4 regions of the Bradyrhizobium lablabi genome follow, and region 1 is predicted to be linked to each of the others. Evidence: predicted binding sites of a transcription regulator. Region 1 holds the regulator's gene; each other region holds the start of a gene.

Region 1 (5,164 bases):
GTCGCTGTCGGGTTTTGTCGAGACCCGCGACATCCGCGAGCGCACCGACCGTTTTGTGTTGCGCGTCACGCAGATGGAAAGTCAGCGTTCGCAGATGAAGCTCGAGCGGGTTCGCCTCTCGGTGCGCAAGGGCACCGCGCCCGAGGTCGGCAGTTTTGTGGAGTTGAAGGCGCGGCTGCAGCCGCCGCTCTCCCCATTACGGCCGGGCAGCTACGATTTCGGCCGCGACATGTACTTTCAAGGCATCGGCGCGTCCGGTTTTGTCACGGGTGCGATCAAGACCGTTGAGCCGCCCGTGAGCGGCGGGCTGGCGCTGCGCTATGCCGCGTTCATGCAGGGCTTGCGCGATGCGATCGATGCGCGGATCCGGACCACGCTCGATGGCGACAAGCGCGCCATTGCGACCGCGCTTCTGACCGGCCGCCGCGACGCCATCACCACGCCGGTCAATGATGCGATGTTCATCTCAGGACTTGGTCACGTCCTCTCGATCTCCGGCTATCACATGGCGGTGGTCGCGGGCGTGGTGTTCTTCGCGATCCGTGCGCTGCTGGCGCTGATCCCGGCTTTGACCACGGGCTTTCCGATCAAGAAATGGGCCGCCGCCGCAGCACTCGCCGCGGCGGCGTTTTATCTGTTGCTGTCGGGTGCTGAGGTCGCCACGCAACGCTCGTTCTTCATGACGGCGGTGGTGCTCATCGCGGTCATGGTCGACCGCCGCGCGGTGACATTCCGCACGCTCGCGGTCGCCGCGATGATCGTGCTGGCGCTTGCGCCGGAGGCGCTGGTGCATCCGAGCTTTCAGATGTCTTTTGCGGCAACGCTCGGCCTCGTGGCGCTGGTGCAAATCGGCATGCCGCGTTTGTTTGCCTCGCCCGACAATTCGGCGACGGCAAAAGTGGCGCTATGGGGCGGCCGCGAGATCATGACGCTGGCGCTGGCCTCGCTGGTGGCGGGGTTTGCGACCACGCCCTATGCCGCCTTTCATTTCCACCGCGTCACGCCCTATGGCGTGCTCGCCAATCTCGCGGCGATGCCGGTAGTTTCAGCCGTGGTGATGCCGGCGGGCATGCTTGGCCTGCTCGCGATGCCGTTCGGCCTCGACGGTGTGTTCTGGTGGCTGATGGGCGTCGGCATCGACTGGATGATCGTGGTGACGGAGTGGGTCGCTCGCCTGCCGGGCGCGATCGGCCGCATGGCGGCGTTCGGGACCGGGCCCATGATCGCGGCGAGCGCGGGGATCATCCTGCTCGGGCTGTTGCGGACGCCGCTGCGCTGGTCGGGTGCGGCCGTGCTGGTGCTCGCCACGGTGTGGGCGCTCGCCGTGCCGCAGCCGGATATCCTGATTTCCGGCGACGGCCACAATGTCGGCGTCCGCGGCAAAGACGGCCGGCTGCATCTGATGCGGACCGGAAAGGACACGTTCTTAATGAAGGAATGGCTCGCCGCCGATGCCGACGAGCGGCAGCCTGTCGATGCTTCCCTGGCAGAGGGCGTCTCCTGCGATGATTCAGGCTGCGTGGCGCAGCTCGCCGATGGCGGTTTTGTCGCGCTGTCGCTCAAGCCCGAGGGGCTCGCCGACGACTGCGCCCGCGCTACGCTCTTGGTGGCCGCGCGGCAAACGCCGCCGGCGTGCGCGTCCCTCGTGATCGACCGCGATCGCTTGCAGCGACAAGGCACCATCGCGCTCCGACGGACCGGAGCCGGATTTGCGGTCGAGGCGGTGAGGCCGAAGGGTTATGACCGGCCGTGGTCGCCCGCGGTCGCAGGCGATAGCGAGACCGAGGCGGCGCTCGTTCGTCCCGCGGCTGTGCCGAAGGCCGTGGACGCGACGCCGGCGGAGGCCGATCAGCAGGGGGAGGAGTGAGGTGGACACGTCTCTTCTCCTCATCCTGAGGAGCGGCCTCTTGGCCGCGTCTCGAAGGATTAGGCCCGCACTGGGGCCTCATGGTTCGAGACGGCGCAAGGGCGCCTCCTCACCATGAGGAGAGAGGAAGTTCAATACTTCCGATAAAGCCCGATCAGCTTGCCCTGAATCTTGACCCGGTTGGGCGGCAGGATGCGGACCTCATAGGAGGTGTTGGCGGGCTCGAGCGCGATCGAGGCGCCGCGGCGGCGGAAGCGTTTTAGGGTGGCTTCCTCGTCGTCGATCAGCGCCACCACGATGTCACCGGTCTCGGCCGTCTCGTTGCGCTGGATCAGCGCCATGTCGCCGTCGAGGATGCCGGCATCGACCATGGAATCGCCGCGCACTTCGAGCGCGTAATGCTCGCCGGAGCCGAGCATGTCCGGCGGCACGCTGATGGTGTGGCTTCTGGTCTGCAGCGCCTCGATCGGCGTACCGGCGGCGATCCGGCCCATCACGGGGACCGCGACCGGACGGCTGCCATCATCATCCGCGCCGACGCTCGAAGAGCGCACCTTGCCGAGCGTGCCTTCGATGACCGAGGGCGTAAAGCCGCGGCGGCTGTTGCCGTTACCGGCGGCCGAAAGCTCCGGCAGCTTGATGACCTCGATGGCGCGGGCGCGGTTAGGCAGGCGGCGGATAAAGCCGCGTTCTTCCAGCGCGGTGATCAGGCGATGGATGCCGGACTTCGAGCGCAGATCGAGCGCGTCCTTCATCTCGTCAAAGGAAGGCGGGACGCCTGATTCCTTCAGGCGTTCGCTGATGAATCGCAGGAGTTCATATTGTTTGCGCGTGAGCATCTCGAGCGTTCCTCAGTTTGATCATGTTGATTGATTCCGAGACGTCTCTAGGAAAGACCCTTGGCGAAACACGAAGGGGAGCCAGCTCCCATTTGTAGACACCAAGACTCGAAACAAATCATGAACGGACACTATATGTTCCATATGTGTTCCGCAACCACTTAATTAATCGTCAACGAGGCAGCTTTTGTCGGAACCGCGGCCCTGAGACGTCAGTCCGGAAGCCGCAGGATGTCGCAAGCCGAGCCCGCTTTAGCTGCGGGCGCAAACGGCGGACGTATCACAAGTGCCCGTGCCGCAGCGAGATTCGCAAGCAGCGAAGAATCCTGATGGTTGACCGGCGTGGCGATCAGTTTGCCGTCGTCGCGCACCTCAAGCCGTGCGCGCAGATAGTCTTCGCGCTGGTCGTTGGCGACGACGTCGCGTCCGAGCAACGCGGTTTCTCGCGCGTGGTGGATGTCGGCGCGGCCCGACAATGTGCGAATCAGCGGCACCAGGAACAGGAACGCGCAGACATAGGACGAGACGGGATTGCCGGGCAGGCCGATCACCCGCATCGCGCCGAGTCGTCCGTGCATCATCGGCTTGCCCGGCCGCATCGCGATCCGCCAGAAGGCCATCGTGACGCCTTCGGCCTCCAGCGACCGCTTGACGAGGTCGTGGTCGCCGACCGACGCGCCGCCGGTGGTGATGAGAATGTCGGCGCCAGCCTCGCGGGCGCGGCGGATGCCTTGCGTGGTGGCCTCCACGGTATCGGCGGCAATGCCGAGGTCGACGGTCTCGGCACCCTCGGCGCGCGCCAGCGCCCGCAGTGCATAGCCGTTGGAATAGACGATCTGGCCCGGGCCGGGGGTCTGGCCCGGCATCACCAGTTCATCTCCGGTCGCGAGCAGGGCGACCTTCGGCCGGCGGCGCACGGCGAGGGTCGGGTAGTTCATGCCGGCGGCGAGCGAGAGATCGCGGTCGGCGAGACGCGTCCCCTTGGCCAGCAGCACATCGCCCTTTTTGAAGTCGATGCCGGCGGGGCGGATATGCCGTCCAGCGACCGCGGCTTCCGTGATCGTGATGCCGCCATCCTCGGCGACCGTATCTTCCTGGATCACGACGGCATCGGCGCCGTCGGGGATCACGCCGCCGGTGAAAATCCGCACCGCCTCTCCCTTACCGACCGTTCTTTCGAACGGCCGGCCGGCCGCGACCTCGCCGGTGACCTTGAGCCGCGCGGCGACCGCAGACGCATCGGCCGACCTCACCGCATAGCCGTCCATCGCCGACATCGCCTGCGGCGGCTGGGTGCGCAGCGCCGCGACGTCGCGCGCGAGCACGCGATGATGGGCCGCGTCGAGCGCGACCATTTCCTCAAGGAGCGGCTCGGCGCCCGCGAGCACCGCCGCTAGCGCCTCAGTGACCGGCATCAATGCCACGGTATCACTCCCTAAATCCCAAGCGCGGCCAGCGCCCGGGCGACGTCATCGGACGACGTCACCTGAACCGCCGTCAAGCCCCGCGCCCGCGCCCCTTCGACGTTCTCGGCGAGATCATCGAAGAACAGGATGCGCGAGGCAGGAACGCCGATCGCGTTGACCACATGATCATAGGCCGCCGCATCCGGTTTCCGAAGCCCGATCGTGGATGACAAGAATATTTTACGGAAATGGCCGAGCAGGCCGGCGTATTTTACCGAGAAATATTCGACATGGGCATTGTTGGTATTGGAGAACACGTAGAGCGGCAGGTGTTTTGCCGCGCGCGCCAAAAGCGGTGCGATGCCGGGCATTTCGCCGGCAAAGATCGCGTTCCAGCCTTCCAGGAACTCCGCATCCGACAGTTTTATGCCGAGTGCTGCGCGCAAGGTTTCAAAATAGGCGGCGTCGCTGATCTTGCCGACCTCATGACGCCGATAGGCCTCGGCCCGAACGAAGCGTTTGACGATATCCTCAGGTTCGCAGCCGGCATGACCGGCCCAGCAGCTAATCGCCTTGCCGAAATCGATATCGAGCACGACGCGGCCGAGATCGAACAACAGCGCGTCGGCGGAGCCGGGAGAGAGTGGGGGGTGGGTCATTGGCGGTCGCATACAGAAAAGGAAGCGTATTGGCCGTCAATACCGATACGGCTCGATCTCCAGCAACGGAAACGCGCTGAACACGCTCGGCAAATTGGTCGGGCTCGCCGCGTGCAGATAGGATTTGTCGAGCTCGGCGAACGAGGTGAGGCCGAGTAGCCCGAGGCACCGGATCACTTCGTCCTCGAGCAATTCTAGCATCCGCACGATCCCGGCTTCGCCCTTGGCCGCGAGCGCCCAGCATTGCAGGCGCCCGATGCCGACGAGGTCGGCGCCGGAGGCGATCGCTTTCACGATATCGGTGCCGCGGCAGAACGAGCCGTCGACCATGATCTTCGCGCGACCGGCGACGGCGGCCACGACCTCGGGCAGCACCTGCATGGCGCCGCGACC
Region 2 (5,164 bases), 120 kb from region 1:
CGCGCGCCGCGAATCGTAATCGCGCGGCTGCCCGATGCGGCGGCGGATTGTTGGCGCTTCGCCCTGATCACTTCATCCATATCGGCATTTCCACGCGCGTTGGCCGCGGCTTAGCGTTACGGCGCGTATCGCCGGGAAGGTGCGATCGGACGCCAGAGGTGCGCTCGGAACATAGGAAGAACGCACGCGGATTTCCAGTGCCCTGTGCAAGCCATCAACGGTTTGTTGGGATCGGCGCGCGCATTGGCGGCAGCAGGCAGCAGGCAGCAGGTTCGAGCATAAACAGCGCAAACAAGAAGACCGCGCAAAACAAAAAGGCCGGCGCGAGGCCGGCCTTTGCGTGCAGCAGAATCTGCCGACGATCAATCAGTACCTCGCCACGACCGGACCGCCGAAGCGGTAGTTCACGCGAACCGTGGCCATGTCGACATCCTGCTTGATGCTGTCGACGCGCGAGCCGACGAACACGGTGGTCGGGAAGGTGATGCTCCGGTTGCCCATGAACAGGTGATCGTATTCGACCCCGACCGACCAGTTCGGCGCAAAGCCGAATTCCACACCGGTTCCGACCGTGCCGCCCCAGCGGGTTTCGCTGGCCTGATCGAGCACAATGCCTGCTCCGGTGAGGAAGCCGGTGTACTTGTCATGGGTGACGGCGCCGCCGCCCTTCAGATACCAGAGAACGTTGTTCCAGGCGTAGCCGACCTGGCCGGTGAAAAGGCCGATCGCGTCGATCTTGGTCTGGTTGGTCAGCAAGGGCGTCAGGGCCGCCAACGAGCTCGGATTTGACCCCTTCAGATCAGCCCAGTCGCCCTGGGCTTCGAGGCCGAACACCACGGGGCCGCTCATCCAGCGGTAGCCGATCTGACCGCCGACCAGGCCGCCGGTCGCGTTGTGACAACCCTCCGCCACGGACGGTGAAACCGGAATACCCGTGACGTTGGTGAGATCCCAGCACTTGTGGCTCCAGCCGCCGCCGCCGTTGAGACCGATGTAGAAGCCGCTCCAGTCATAGAAGGGCGCCGTGACGATCGGAGGCGCTTTGGTGTAGGGACGGGCCGCGAGGTCCGCGGCGGACGCCGGCGCAGCCAGACCTAACGCAAGCAGTCCGACGGTGCCCAGCAAAAACTTTTTCATCTCACTCTCCAGACCTTTGTCCGCTCAAAGACTTGTTCGCTTCCTTGATTCCGAAGCAATTGAAAAATCCCGCAATCGCACGCGGCATGGGGATTTATATCCGATTCAAGCGCAGAGGCTGTCCCCGAAAGGCAACACTCGCCGGCGATGATTCCGCCCGCGTTAACAGCCCGCAAGCAAAAAGGCCGGCGCGAAGCCGGCCTTTTCTTAGATCGATATCAGTACTTCGCGACCACCGGGCCACCCCAGCGGTAGTTGACGCGGACCAAGCCGATATCGACGTCCTGACGGATGCGATCCGCGCCATCGAACAAGCCGCCCGGCGTGGTGAAGTTGAAATTGCGATTACCCATGAACAGGTGATCGTATTCGATGCCGACCGACCAATTCGGCGCGAAACCGTATTCGAAGCCTGCGCCAACCGTGCCGCCCCAACGCGTTTCACGTGCGGAAGAGAAGAGCGCCCCAGTGGGAACCTCGAATATGTCGTACTTGTCGGCGGTTACGGCGCCGCCGCCCTTTACGTAAAACAGCGCATTGTTCCAGGCGTAGCCGACCTGACCAGTGAGCAACCCAAACGCATCGATGCGCGAGCGGTTGCGGTCCGTCGGAAACACCGTGCTGATATTGTCGCCTCTGAAATCAGCCCAGTTGCCCTGTCCTTCCACGCCGAACACCCAGTTCGAGGCCTGCCAGCGATAACCGATCTGACCACCGACCGTCCCGCCGGTCGCGTCATGGCAACCTTCCGGCGTAGCAACAACCGGAACGCCTGCGGGCGTTGTTATGAGATCCCAGCACTTGCGGGAGGACCCACCGCCGCCGTTGATGCCGATGTAGAAGCCGCTCCAGTCATAGATGGCGGCGACCATCGGCGGCGGCGCTTTGGTGTAGGGACGAGCCGCGAGATCCGCGGCGGAAGCCGGCGCAGCGGTTCCCACCGCAACCGCGCCCAACGAGACCAGTCCAACAGTGCGCAGGGAAAACTTTTTCATGCATTTCTCTCCGGCTCTTGGTTCGCTTCGCTTGTTGTGAAGCTTTTTGAAATGAGGCTGCGACCGCCGCGGCGATCTAATTCTGGGCAAACGATAGTCCGATTCAACCCGAAATGCCGTCTCCGAAATGCAACACTCGCGAGCGAAGTGGGCGAAGGGAAAGTTACTGGATGTTAATGATTTGATAGGGTTTTCCGGGAACCCGATGGAACCCGACCCCGAGATTCGACCCGCGGTCGTATCGACACACCGCCTAAGATTTAGCGGTCGTATCGACACACCGCCTAAGATTTAATCGCTGCATTGCGCAGGAACAAAACTGGAACAATCGCGGTGGGAATGCTATATGTGGATAACCGCTGAAACCGGCGGATCTGCAAGCTCGCGCCTCGCGGCGAGCGTATAGGGTCGGGCTTGTCCCAGTAATTTTCGAGAGTGGAGAGTGGCGATGGCAGGAAGCGTCAACAAGGTGATTCTGGTCGGAAATCTCGGCAAGGATCCGGAGATCCGGCGGACCCAGGATGGCCGCCCGATTGCGAATCTGAGCGTGGCGACCTCGGAAAGCTGGCGCGACAAGGCGACCGGCGAGCGCAAGGAAAAGACCGAGTGGCACCGCGTCGTGATTTTCAACGAGGGCCTCTGCAAGGTCGCCGAGCAATATCTGAAGAAGGGCGCCAAGGTTTACATCGAGGGCCAATTGCAGACCCGCAAATGGACCGATCAGGCAGGCGTTGAGAAATACTCCACCGAAGTCGTGCTGCAGGGGTTCAATTCGAACCTGACCATGCTCGATGGCCGCAGCAGCGGCGGCGGCAGTTTTGGGGCCGACGATGCCGGCGGCGGCGATTTCGGACCGTCCACCGCCGCGCCGCGCCGCGCCGTTGCGGCCGGAGCCCGCAGCGACATGGACGACGATATTCCGTTCTGAGATTTTGTTCGGAGCGCAAGGCGAGGGCGCAAGCCGCGCCACCGCCCCCCTTTTGGCGGCGTGCGTCAGCCAAGATTCGGGACCGGGGGGACAGCCTCATGACCCTTGCGCCGCTGCTCGACGCAGCTCCCGCGATCCCGCTTCACGCTTTTGCCGCGATGGGCGCCTTCGTGCTCGGCGTCGTCCAGCTGGCCGCGCCCAAGGGAACCTTGCCCCATCGTGCGCTCGGCTTCATCTGGGTCGGCCTGATGGCGCTGGTGGCGATCAGTTCGTTCTGGATCCATCAGATCCGCTTGCTCGGTCCCTGGAGCCCGATCCATTTGCTGTCGATCTTCACGCTGGTCATGCTTCCGCTCGGGGTATGGATGGCGCATCGCCACCGGGTCGAGCATCACCGCCAGATCATGATCTATACGTTCTCGGGCGCGCTCGTCATCGCCGGACTGTTCACACTCGTCCCCGGGCGGATCATGCATGCCGTCGTGTTCGGGCCTTGAGCCGGCCGGCCCGAGAAAGCGCATGCGGGCGATCGGATTCAGGCTCCGGCCGCAAGCCCCGCGCCCCACGTAAGTCTCTGGAAAAACGAAGGGAAAAACCGCGCGCGCCGACCTGTTAGGGGTGGTTTTGGCGGCCCTTACGCGCTATATGATTCGACAAGAAAAACTGACCGGATTCCCCCTTTGTCTGACCCTGAAGATACCCCGCCCGGCGAGCCGCCGGCGCCTTCCGATATTCGTCCTGTATCCATCCTCGACGAGATGAAACGCTCCTACCTCGATTACGCCATGAGCGTGATCGTGGCGCGCGCGTTGCCGGACGCGCGCGACGGGCTGAAGCCGGTGCACCGGCGCATCCTGTATTCGATGTACGAGCAAGGCCACACGCCCGACAAGAAGTACGTCAAGTCCGCGCGCGTCGTCGGTGACGTGATCGGTAAATATCATCCGCACGGCGACCAGTCGATTTACGACGCGATGGTCCGGATGGCGCAAGACTTCTCCATGCGCGTGCCGCTGATCGATGGACAAGGCAATTTCGGCTCGATCGACGGCGATCCTCCGGCGGCTTATCGGTATACTGAAGCGCGCCTGACGCGATCAGCACTCGCGGTTCTCGGGGATATCGATAAGGACACGGTCGATTTCCAGGCCAACTATGACAATTCCGAGAAAGAGCCGTCGGTTCTGCCGGCGAAGTTTCCGAACCTTCTGGTCAACGGCGCCGGCGGTATTGCCGTGGGCATGGCCACCAACATCCCGCCGCACAATCTCGGCGAAGTCATCGACGCCTGCGTCGCGCTGATCGAAAATCCCGCGCTTAGCATCGATGAACTCATCAACATCATTCCGGGTCCCGATTTTCCGACCGGCGGCATCATCCTCGGCCGCCAGGGCATCCGCTCAGCCTATCACCTCGGCCGCGGCTCGATCGTGATGCGCGGCAAGGTCAGGATCGACACCGTCCGGAAAGATCGCGAAGCGATCATCATCTCGGAAATTCCGTACCAGGTGAACAAGGCCACCATGGTCGAGCGCATCGGCGAACTGCATCGCGAGAAGAAGATCGAAGGCATTGTCGAGCTGCGCGACGAATCCGACCGCGACGGCTATCGCGTGGTCGTCGAACTGAAGCGCGATGCCATGGCCGACGTCGTGCTGAACCAGCTCTATCGATTCACCCCGCTGCAGACGAATTTTGCCGCCAATATGCTGGCGCTGGACGGCGGCCGGCCGCAGACGATGAACCTGAAGGATCTGCTGACGCTGTTCATCGCCTTCCGCGAGCAGGTGGTGACCCGCCGCACCAAATTCCTGCTCAACAAGGCCCGCGACCGTGCCCACATTTTGGTCGGCCTCGCGATCGCGGTCGCCAATATCGACGAGGTCATTCGCGTGATCCGGACCTCGCCCGATCCCAACACCGCGCGCGAGACCCTGATGTCGCGCGACTGGCCCGCCAGGGATGTCGAGGCGATGATCACGCTGATCGACGATCCCCGGCATCGACTAAACGCTGACGGCACCGCGCGGCTGTCGCTGGAGCAGGCAAAGGCCATTCTGGACCTGCGGCTGCAGCGGCTGACCGCGCTCGGGCGCGAGGAAAT
Region 3 (5,164 bases), 3.1 Mb from region 1:
ACCGGCAGCCGCAAGCGGCCACATTGTCTTTTCGAACAGGCCGAGCAAGCGATCCGGAATAAAGCGCGTCCGTGCGGCATAGACATGACGGTCGCCGCGCGCGGGCTGGCCGTGGGTGAAGAAACGCTGCGGCACCATCAGATGCAGATCGTCCTTGGCGCGCGTCATGGCGACATAGAGCAGCCGGCGCTCCTCCTCGAGCTCAGGCGAGGTGCCGGCGCCGAGATCGGAGGGCATGCAGCCGTCGACCACGTTGAGCACGAACACCGATTTCCATTCTTGCCCCTTGGCCGAATGGATCGTCGACAGGATCAGATAGTCCTCGTCGAGCAAGGGAATGCCGGCCTGGTCGCTGGTGGCATCGGGAGGATCGAGCGTCAGTTCGGTGAGAAAACGCTGGCGCGACGGATAGCCGCTGGCGATCTGTTCGAGCTGGATCAGGTCGGCGCGCCTTGCTTCCGAATCTTCGTGGATTCGTTCCAGATGCGGCTCGTACCAGAGCCGGGCGCGTTCGAGATCGGCCGGCCAGTTTGAATGGCGGATATCCGCAACGGCCGCGACAAAGATTTTCCAGTCGTCGCCGGCGCGGGGCGGGGACGGCGCCTCGTCAAGCGCGGCGATCGGGTCGGCGCTACCCCCGATATGATCGAGCGCCCGCTGCGCCGAGGTGGGGCCGACGCCGGGGATCAAATGCATCAGCCGGAAGCCCGCGACGCGGTCGCGCGGATTCTCGACAAAACGCAACAGCGCCAGCATGTCCTTGACGTGCGCGGCATCGAGAAATTTCAGGCCGCCGAACTTTACGAAGGGGATGTTGCGGCGGGTCAACTCGACTTCCAGCGGGCCGCTATGGCTGGAGGTGCGAAACAGCACCGCCTGCTGTTTCAGCAGCGCGCCGGATTCCCGGTTCTCCAGCACGCGCTCGACAATGTAGCGGGCCTGGTCGGCTTCGTCGCGCACCGAGACAAGCTGCGGCTTTGCCCCGGAGGCGCGGTCGGTCCACAGGTTCTTGGTAAAACGCTCGCGCGCCAGCTCGATCACGCCATTGGCGGCGGAAAGAATGGCCTGCGTCGAGCGGTAGTTGCGATCGAGTGTGATGATGTTGGCCGGCGGCGTGAATTGACCGGGGAAATCGAGGATGTTGCGCACGGTGGCGGCACGGAACGAATAGATCGATTGCGCATCGTCGCCGACGACGGTGAGGCCACAGCCAGTCGGTTTTAATGCCAGCAGGATCGACGATTGCAGCCGATTGGTGTCCTGATATTCGTCGACCAGGACATGATCGAAACGGCCGCCAATGTCGCCGGCCAGCGTCGCATCGCTCATGGTCTGCGCCCAGTACAGCAGCAGATCGTCGTAATCGAGCACGTTCTGCCGCTGTTTTGACTCGACATAGGCAGCGAATAATTCCTTCAGCTCGGCGGCCCAGCCCGAGCACCATGGAAACGCCGACCCGAGCATCTCTTCGATCGAGGTTTCCGCGTTGACGCAGCGCGAATAGATCGAAAGGCAGGTGCCCTTGGTTGGAAACCGCTCTCTGGTCTTGGAAAATCCCTTCTCGTGCCGGATCAGATTCATGAGGTCGGCGGAATCCTCGCGGTCATGAATGGTGAACGCCGGATCGAGCCCGATCTGCTCGGCGTACTCGCGCAACAGCCGTGCGCCGATGCCGTGAAACGTGCCGGCCCAGGCCAGCGCGTCGGTCATCGCGCCGGCCTTGTCGCCCAAAATTTTCCGCGCGATCCGCTCGACCCGCGCGCTCATCTCGGAAGCCGCGCGGCGGGAGAACGTCATCAGGAGAATCCGCCTTGGATCGGCGCCGCAGACGATCAGATGGGCCACGCGATGGGCGAGCGTGTTGGTCTTGCCGGATCCGGCGCCGGCGATCACCAGCAGCGGCGCAAACGGACCCGCGCCCGCCGTGCCATGCTCGACGGCGCGTCGCTGTTCCGGATTGAGGCTTTCGAGATAGGCGGTTGCCGCTGGCACGGAGTGATGGTCCTCAGAGTGAAAATCAGACTCCGTGATTCCCGCTGCGCCGACAATGGCTTCGGCCAGCCCCACTTCCGAAAAGACCGCCCCGCACCGGAAAAGAATCGCGCCCGAATTGACTCTTGGCCGAATAAAATGAACAAATCAAGAACAATGCATTAGACTCCGGTTGTAAGGGGCAATAAGCTCGCCCAGCAAGGGGAGAGGCCAGCAATGAAGCTAAGGGTTATCGTGGCGACGCTGTTATCGGGTCTGATCGCCATTTCGGCCGCGCAGGCGCGGGGACCTTACGGGTCGATCAATGTCGGTAACTGGAAGGGCGGTGCCTACACCAACGACCAGACCGGAGAATTTACCCACTGCGCCGCGGGAGCTGGCTACGACAGCGGCATTTACTTCATGGTCATGGTCGATCAGGCCGCCGGGTGGTCGCTGGCTTTTTTCCAGCCAAAATGGACGCTTGCGAACAATCAGACGTTCCAGATCGCGCTGACCTTCGATGGCCAGTCGCCGTTCAATGTTCAAGGCGTGGCGCTCAACGCCAACCTGCTCCGCGTGCCGATGCCGGTCGACTCGACGCTGATCGCCCAGTTTCGCAAGGCGAAGGCGATGACCGCCTTCACGCAAGGCCAGCTGTTTCAGTTCAAGCTCGATCAGACCTCTTTGCTGCTGCCCGCGTTGGCCAATTGCGTCGCGGTGGTCAAGCAGCATGGCATCGCCAATGCCGGCGACTTCTCCGTCAAGCAAGCGCCGAAAGCGGTCGCGGCGGCAACGCAGGCGGCACCGGCGGGAGGCAGCATGCGGCCCGACGCGCCGCAAAATCTTTCACCCGATATGCAGATCGAAGCCATCGAGCTGGCTTCGAATTTCATCCTAAAAACCACGCTGCACAATCCGCGGGTCTTGAGCCGGACCGAGACGCCGATTGCCGTGGCATCGACCGGCGCAGCATGGAGCTCCGACGAGGCGGTGGGTTTTGTCCGAATCATCCCGCCGAAAGACGGCGTCAAAGGTCTTGATGTCGCCTCCGCGGTGGTCGCGGGTGACGCGCGCGATTGCAAAGGCAAATTTGCCTCCGGCCGAACCAGCGAACTGGTCGACAGCGATGTCGTGTTCCGGGGATTTTCCTCGTGCGATGATTCGGAGGGCGCGCGGATTTCGCAGTATTTTATTGTATCGCGGAAAAAAGGCGGCTTTGTCCTGTTCTCCGTCGTCTCCAACATGAAGACCGAAGCGGCAAAGACCGTCGCCAAGGAAGAACGGCTCGCGGATTTCAGGAAGGCCGCGCTGGTGGTGGTCGATCATTAGGACCCGTTTTCCCGTTCTCTCGACACCCTTCCTCGTCATGGCCGGGCTTGTCCCGGCCATCCACGTCTTTGTTTGGGGATGCAGGCAAGACGTGGATGCCCGGGAGAAGCCCGGGCATGACGGACCTTAATGTTTCTGCGAGAAAACTAATTCCTCTGCACGACGCATTGTCCGCCGGCCGCCTTCAAGGTGCCGCAGAACTGCGAGGCTTCGTCGGCGGTTTTGAAAGGTCCGACCGCGGCCCGATAAAATACGCCATTAGTCCCGGCATCGGCGCGGGTGATGATCGGTGCCCATGCCCCGAGCACACCGGGGAACTTGTCCTGCAGGACCTTGTATGACGCCTGGGCGTCCGCTTCGCTGCGCTGGGAAGAGACCTGGACGACGTAACTTCCCGTGCTGTCGTTGCCGTCGGGGGCGCCGGGTGCTGCTTGCGTCGCGGCGGGGTACTGGCCCCACGCGGTGAAGGCCGTCTTCAAGGCCTGATCGCCGGACGCGCCCTTTTCAATCGCGACGATGCCGCGTCGCCTGTCGGCGTAGACAATGGGGACGTCGAACCATGCGCGCTCCAAAAGCTGGTGCAGATTGCGCTCACGGTCGGCGGTGGTATTTGACAGCCCGACCAGGAAGGATCCGTCCCTCACCTTGACGGAAAGTGCGGCCAGCGGCGTGCCGCGCGCGGTTTCGCTGGTTTTCATCAGCAGCCCCGGCGCGTTGTCGATGCGGCCACCGGCAAAGTCGGGAGGCAGGCGGAACGTCAGTTCGATGACGTGGCTCGCCGGCAGCGACGGATCGAGATTGCGTCTCAGCGACAGCGTCATCTTGAATTTGCGCAAGGGAATATCGACGTCGGCAACCACGGCGACGTCATCGGGTTGCCCTGCGAGTTTGGTGGTTTCGCTGCGCCATTTAACCGACCCGAGATATTGGTGGCCGCTCGGATCGGAGGGGTCTTCGTCATAGAGCACAACACGTTGGGCCGCACTTGCCGATTGCGCCGGCGCTACGTCAGCTCCTGCGAGCAGTGCAAACAAGACGAGCAAAGGGGTAAAGCTGGACCCAACGGCCTGCACGACAGCGGACGGCCGCCATCGAAATGCAATGCCATGGCCGAAAGTACTCATCCGAACCGAATGCTCCCCGCAACTGCTGTGAAGCTACCCTACCTCGTCGTCCCGGCCAAGCCAACGAGTCGCGCGAATGCGCGCCCGATGACAGCCTCCGCGCGAGCCGGGACGACGATGAAGAGTTGGCCTGATCGTCCCGCTACGCTCCCGCCCGTCCCAAGGCCTCCGCCACGCTCAGCACCGGAATGTTCCGGCGCGATGCGGCATCGAGCGCGTGGCGCAACAGCGACGGCGAGCAGCCATAGGAGCTCGGCGCCGCCTTCACGTCGTGGGTGTAGAAAATCAGCCAGCCATTTTTTGCGGCCGCTTCCTCGAACGCGCGATCGATTCCTTCGCGGTCGATCTCGACTTCGATCAAGGGCGTGGCGCGCAGATATTGCAGGTCCACGGTACCGCTGTTGACGCCGGGAAGAATGCCGCGGACCGAACGGAAGATCTTGCCGAGCCGCCGCTTGTGCGAGACCGCCCCGAAGCCATAGGGATATGCAAAATTCTCGATTTTGATCGAGGGATCGAGCGAGGAGAGGTAATGGCGGTTCTTCTCCGTTTCCGCCGTCATCGCCTCTGTATCGAGATCGATCGCGCGGGTGTGCGAGAAGGTGTGGCAGGCGAGTTCATGTCCCCTGCGGTGAAGGCCTATGATGTCATCGGCGCTGACGCCGGTCCAGTTGCCGCACCACTGGTCCACCAATCCACCCGAGATGTAATAAGTGCCGTGCGCACCATATGCCTCG
Region 4 (5,164 bases), 3.7 Mb from region 1:
ACCAATAGCGACGCCCAGGCGGCGCAATTGAAAAATTTCGTCGGCAAGGAAGTCTCGCTGAAAGTCGACGAGGTCGCCTGCGCGCAAGACGCCGGCGAGATGAGCGAAGCCGTGGTGACGAAATGGAGCGTGGTGACGAAGCATTGAGGGCACGGTGTTACCCAATTCACTGCTGTCATCGCCCGGCTTGACCGGGCGACCCAGTACGCCGCGGCCTCTCGATCTATCGCAAGCCTTTGGAATACTGGATCACCCGCCGGAGCCTGTCATCGGGCGGCGCTAAGCGCCGACCCGTTGGCGGGTGATGACGACGGGGGTCTCCAGCTCCGCAAAATGCCCGCGCCGCTGCAGCCAGGCCAGCAGGATCAGGCTCGGGATCGCGACCACGACGCAGATCGCGAAAAACAACGGCCAGCCCGTCGCCTTCGCCACATAGCCCGCGCCTGAGGACAAATAGGTGCGCCCCACCGCGGCAAGCGCGGTGAGCAGCGCATATTGGGTCGCGGTGTGCAGCGGGTTCTGGCACAGCGCCGACAAATAGGCGACGAAGATCACGGTACCGATGGCGCTGGTGAAATTTTCCGCGCTGATGGCGAGCGCCAGCGCCCATTCGTTGACGCCGACCAGCGCCAGCCAGGAGAACGACAGGTTGGCGACCGCCTGCAGCACGCCGCCGATCCAAAGGCTGGCGGCAAGCGAATAGCGCCGCGCGACAAAACCGCCGGCAAAACCGCCGATCAGGGTCGCGGCGAGGCCGACGCCCTTGACGATCGCGGCATAGTCGTTGCGGGAAAAACCAAGGTCGATCACGAACGGCGCGGTCATCGTGCCGGAGAACGCGTCGGTGAATTTGAACAGCACCACGAAGGCGAGCGCCGCGAGCGCGTCCTTGCGGCGCAGAAATTCGGAGAACGCGCCGACCGCGGCATGGATCACGCGCGCAAACGCGGTCTCGGTGCTGGTGGCGGCTTCCGCGCGTGCCGATTGCTCGGGCTCGGTGGCGGATAGCGCCGTGCCGGTGCCGATCAGCACCAGCGCCGCCATCGCCACATAGCCCCACATCCACGCTGAAGCGCGCGGGAGGCCGGTCGATTCGAATGCGCTCACCAGAAACAGCGCGCCCGCGGTCGAGACCAGCATGCCGATCCGATAGGCCGCGACATAGGAGGCCATGCCGGCGGCCTGCTCGCTTTCCGGCAGGCTCTCGACCCGAAACGCATCGACCACGATGTCCTGCGTTGATGACATCGCCGCCACCGCCAGCGCGCCAAGCGCGACGAATAGCGGTGAGCGCGCCGGATCGGTCAGCGCCAGCAGCAGGATCGCGACAATCAACAGCAGTTGCGAAAACACCAGCCAGCCGCGGCGGCGGCCGAAGGCGCGCGTGAACAACGGCACATGCAGCGCATCGACCAGCGGGGCCCACAGGAATTTCAATGTGTACGGCGTGCCCACCAGCGCGAACAGGCCGATGGTCCCGAGATCGACGCCTGATTCGCGCATCCATACCAGCAGCGTCGACCCCGACAGCGCCAGCGGCAGCCCGGAGGAAAATCCGAGCAGCAACACGATCAGCACCCGCCGTTGCAGATAGACGGCAAGACCATCGCGCCAGGAGGCGCGGGGCGTTGGCGTAGCGATTGTCGGTTCGGACGCGGCTTCAGGGGCAGTCATGCAAAGGGTGTTAGCAGATTCGGGCAAAAAAGACTGTCATCGCCCGGCTTTCTAATTTACTCGGTGTCATCGTCCGCGAAGGCGGACGATCCAGTATTCCAGAGGTGGCTGATGGGAGCACGAAGCTACTACGTCTACATACTCGCCAATCGCATCGGCGGCACTCTTTACATCGGCGTGACCAACGATCTTGTTCGTCGGGTCTACGAACATCGTCAGAAGCAGGTGGAAAGCTTTACGAAGAAATATGGGGTCGACAGGTTGGTTTATTTCGAACAGTTCGATGATGCCGAAAACGCGATTAAGCGCGAGAAGCGACTAAAGAGGTGGAATCGAGCCTGGAAAATTCGGCTGATCGAGGAACACAATCCCAATTTGGGACGATCTGTATTCGAGCATAGCCGGCGCATAGGTTCTCGCCATCATACCTCGTCCGTCATACGCCGCTAAGGCGAGGTATCTACTACGCCGCGCCCCGCGAGATTAGGCGAGACGTCACGGAGTACTGGATCGTCCGCCTTCGCGGACGATGACACCTGAGTAGTCGTCAAGCCCGGTCAACCGGGCGACGACAGCCGTTTGAAGAGTGGCAGCGGGGAGCCCTACTCCCCCGCCTGCAGCTTCCGGGGAACAGGAAACAACTCCGGCCCGGCCGGCTTGACCAGCCGCGGCGGCTCCGCCGGTTCCTTGCTGAAATCCAGTTCCTCGATCCGGCCCGCCCGCTTCTCGATCTTGTCGGCGGAAATCAGGATCTGCCTGATATCCTCGTTGGCGTCGGAGAAATGCTTCTGCAGCTTTAATACGCGATCGCGCAACCGGCCGAGATCGTCGCCGAGGTTCAGCACCTCGGTGCGGATCTGGTCGGCGGCGTCGCGCATCCGCGCGTCCCGGTGGATCTGCTGCATCACCTGGATCGCCAGCATCAACAGCGATGGCGATACGAGCACCACGCGGGCGCGATAAGCCTTCTGGATCACGTCATCGAAGCTGTCGTGGATCTCGGCGTAGACCGATTCCGACGGCACGAACATCAACGCGGTGTCCTGGGTCTCGCCCGTGATCAGATATTTCTCGGCGATATCGCTGACATGCTTCATGACGTCGGCGCGCAGCCGCTGGGCGGCGAATTTTTTCGCCTCATCGGTGCGTGCATCATGCAGCGCGGTCACCGCCTCCAGCGGGAATTTCGCGTCGATACAAAGCGGCCGCTGGTCGGGCAAAAACACCACGCAATCCGGCCGTTTGCCGGTCGAGAGCGTGTGCTGGAACTCGTAAGAGCCCTTCGGCATGCCGTCCTGGACAATCGCCTCCATCCGCGCCTGGCCGAACGCGCCGCGCGATTGCTTGTTGGCGAGCACGTCGCGCAGCGTCGTCACCTGCGAGGTCAGGTCGGTCAGATTTTTATGCGCATTGTCGATGATGCCGAGCCGCTCGTGCAGCACGCGCAAGCTATCCATCGTATGGCGCGTGGTCTGTTCCATGGACTGGCCGACGCGGTGGGTCACCGAATCCAGCCGCTCATTGACCGCGCGCGCCATCTCGGCCTGGCGGCCGGCCAGCACCTGCCCCATCGCATCGACGCGGACGGAGTTTTCGCTCTGGGCGCGGAGCATTTCGGAGAGCCGCTCCTCGAGCTCGTCGGCTCGCACCGCCTGGGCCATCGCCAGTTCCGCGCCGCGCCGGCCGGAGCGTGTGATCACGATGACGATAATCAGGAGCAGGACCAGCGCCAGGCCGCCAAAACCGATCAGCGCCGCGCCGGTTCGGACCGGCAGGTCGCCGGCCATAAAGAGGATCTCGTTCATGCCGCCCTTGTAGCCGATTCGGCCTTGAACGCGAACGAAGAGCGAACATTTATGGTTAACCGAACCCTAATTTTCGTGGTTAACCATCGCTTAAAAAACGTGGTTAACGAACCCTTGACGCGCGGGAACAGCGCATTGACCCCGGCAAATCAACCGCTTAAATCGCCCGCCATGGCTATCCGAGAAATCATCATCCTCCCCGACAAGCAGTTGCGGCTGGTCTCGAAACCCATCGAGAAGGTCACGGCCGAGGTGCGCAAGCTCGCCGATGACATGTTCGAGACCATGTACGACGCGCCCGGAATTGGCCTCGCCGCGATCCAGGTCGCGCAGCCGCTGCGGCTGATCACGATGGATCTGGCCAAGAAAGAGGAAGACGGCGAGACCAAGCCGCGGCCGCGCGTGTTCATCAATCCGGAGATTCTGTCCTCGTCGGAAGAGATGTCGGTTTACGAGGAAGGCTGCCTGTCGATCCCGGAATATTACGAGGAGGTGGAACGGCCGGCGAAAGTCCGCGTGCGCTTCACCGATCTCGACGGCAAGGTGCATGAGGAGGACGCCGAGGGCCTGTTCGCGACCTGCATCCAGCATGAGATCGATCATCTCAACGGCGTGCTGTTCGTGGATTATCTGTCGAAATTAAAGCGCGACCGCGTGCTGAAGAAGTTTGCCAAGGCCGCGAAGAGGGCAGCGGAGTAGGGTTCGAGTCCCCCTCTCAGCCGTCATGCCCGGGCTTGTCCCGGGCATCCACGTCTTTGTCGCCGATACTCAAGTCGTGGATGGCCGGGACAAGCCCGGCCATGACGAGTAAATTGAAATCCGTCGAGGAAATTTAGAGAACATGCCGCTTCGCTTGATCTTCATGGGCACGCCTGACTTCGCGGTGCCGACGCTGCTGGAGCTCGTGGCCCATGGCCATGAGATCGCGGCCGTCTACACCCGTGCGGCAAAGCCGGCCGGGCGCGGCATGAAGCTGCAGCCAACGCCGGTCGAGCAGGAAGCGCGGCGGCTCGGCATTCCCGTTGAGACACCAATGAGCGTAAAGACGCCGGAGGCTCTGGAGAAATTTCGCGCGCACAACGCCGATGCCGCAGTGGTCGTCGCCTATGGCATGATCCTGCCGCAGGCCATTCTCGACACTCCAAAACTCGGCTGCTTCAACCTGCATGCCTCGCTATTGCCGCGCTGGCGCGGGGCGGCGCCGATCAATCGTGCCATCATGGCAGGTGATCGAGAGACCGGCGTGATGGTGATGAAAATGGACGTTGGCCTCGATACCGGCGACGTGGCGATGGCCGAGCGGATGACGATCACGGACGCGATGACGGCGGCCGATGTGCACGATGCGCTGGCGCGGCTCGGCGGCGATCTGATGGTCCGCGCCATCGGCGCGCTGGAACGCGGCATGCTGCAACTGACAAAACAGAGCGAAGCGGGCATCACCTACGCTACAAAAATCGAAAAGGCCGAGGCGCGGATCGACTGGAACAAGCCCGCGCGGGAAGTGCTGCGGCACATCCACGGATTGTCGCCGTTTCCCGGCGCCTGGTGCGAAATGCCGATCGAGGGCGAACCGGTTCGGGTCAAAATCCTGCGCTGTGAAATGATCGATCGCTCGGGCGTACCAGGCGAATTCCTCGACGATCATCTCACAATTGCCTGCCAGCAGGGCGCCATCCGAATCC

The links. Region 1 encodes LexA, which represses DNA repair genes until DNA is damaged. Its sites were predicted from a motif close to TGTTCNNNNTGTGTTCNG; they were not measured.
Region 2: the regulator LexA is predicted to act here: its motif matches at 2,442-2,459, upstream of B5526_RS36410 (single-stranded DNA-binding protein).
Region 3: the regulator LexA is predicted to act here: its motif matches at 2,131-2,148, upstream of B5526_RS21350 (ATP-dependent helicase).
Region 4: the regulator LexA is predicted to act here: its motif matches at 3,510-3,527, upstream of B5526_RS15755 (DNA recombination protein RmuC).

What each region holds. Positions count from the first base shown of each region.
Region 1 covers NZ_LT670844.1:7,638,736-7,643,899, forward strand. The annotation lists gene B5526_RS35815 (ComEC/Rec2 family competence protein) at 1-1,867, shown strand, start outside; gene lexA (transcriptional repressor LexA) at 1,999-2,706, opposite strand; gene B5526_RS35825 (molybdopterin molybdotransferase MoeA) at 2,919-4,130, opposite strand; gene B5526_RS35830 (HAD family hydrolase) at 4,142-4,771, opposite strand; gene B5526_RS35835 (alpha-hydroxy acid oxidase) at 4,808-5,164, opposite strand, start outside.
Region 2 covers NZ_LT670844.1:7,755,945-7,761,108, forward strand. The annotation lists gene uvrA (excinuclease ABC subunit UvrA) at 1-80, opposite strand, end outside; gene B5526_RS36400 (outer membrane protein) at 367-1,137, opposite strand; gene B5526_RS36405 (outer membrane protein) at 1,356-2,132, opposite strand; gene B5526_RS36410 (single-stranded DNA-binding protein) at 2,581-3,060, shown strand; gene B5526_RS36415 (DUF2306 domain-containing protein) at 3,159-3,557, shown strand; gene gyrA (DNA gyrase subunit A) at 3,741-5,164, shown strand, end outside.
Region 3 covers NZ_LT670844.1:4,584,657-4,589,820, forward strand. The annotation lists gene B5526_RS21350 (ATP-dependent helicase) at 1-1,992, opposite strand, end outside; gene B5526_RS21355 (hypothetical protein) at 2,209-3,303, shown strand; gene B5526_RS39780 (SPOR domain-containing protein) at 3,450-4,427, opposite strand; gene B5526_RS21365 (polysaccharide deacetylase family protein) at 4,570-5,164, opposite strand, start outside.
Region 4 covers NZ_LT670844.1:3,387,836-3,392,999, reverse strand. The annotation lists gene B5526_RS15770 (hypothetical protein) at 1-147, shown strand, start outside; gene B5526_RS15765 (AmpG family muropeptide MFS transporter) at 280-1,674, opposite strand; partial or broken gene B5526_RS15760 (GIY-YIG nuclease family protein) at 1,786-2,086, shown strand; gene B5526_RS15755 (DNA recombination protein RmuC) at 2,277-3,479, opposite strand; gene def (peptide deformylase) at 3,651-4,178, shown strand; gene fmt (methionyl-tRNA formyltransferase) at 4,321-5,164, shown strand, end outside.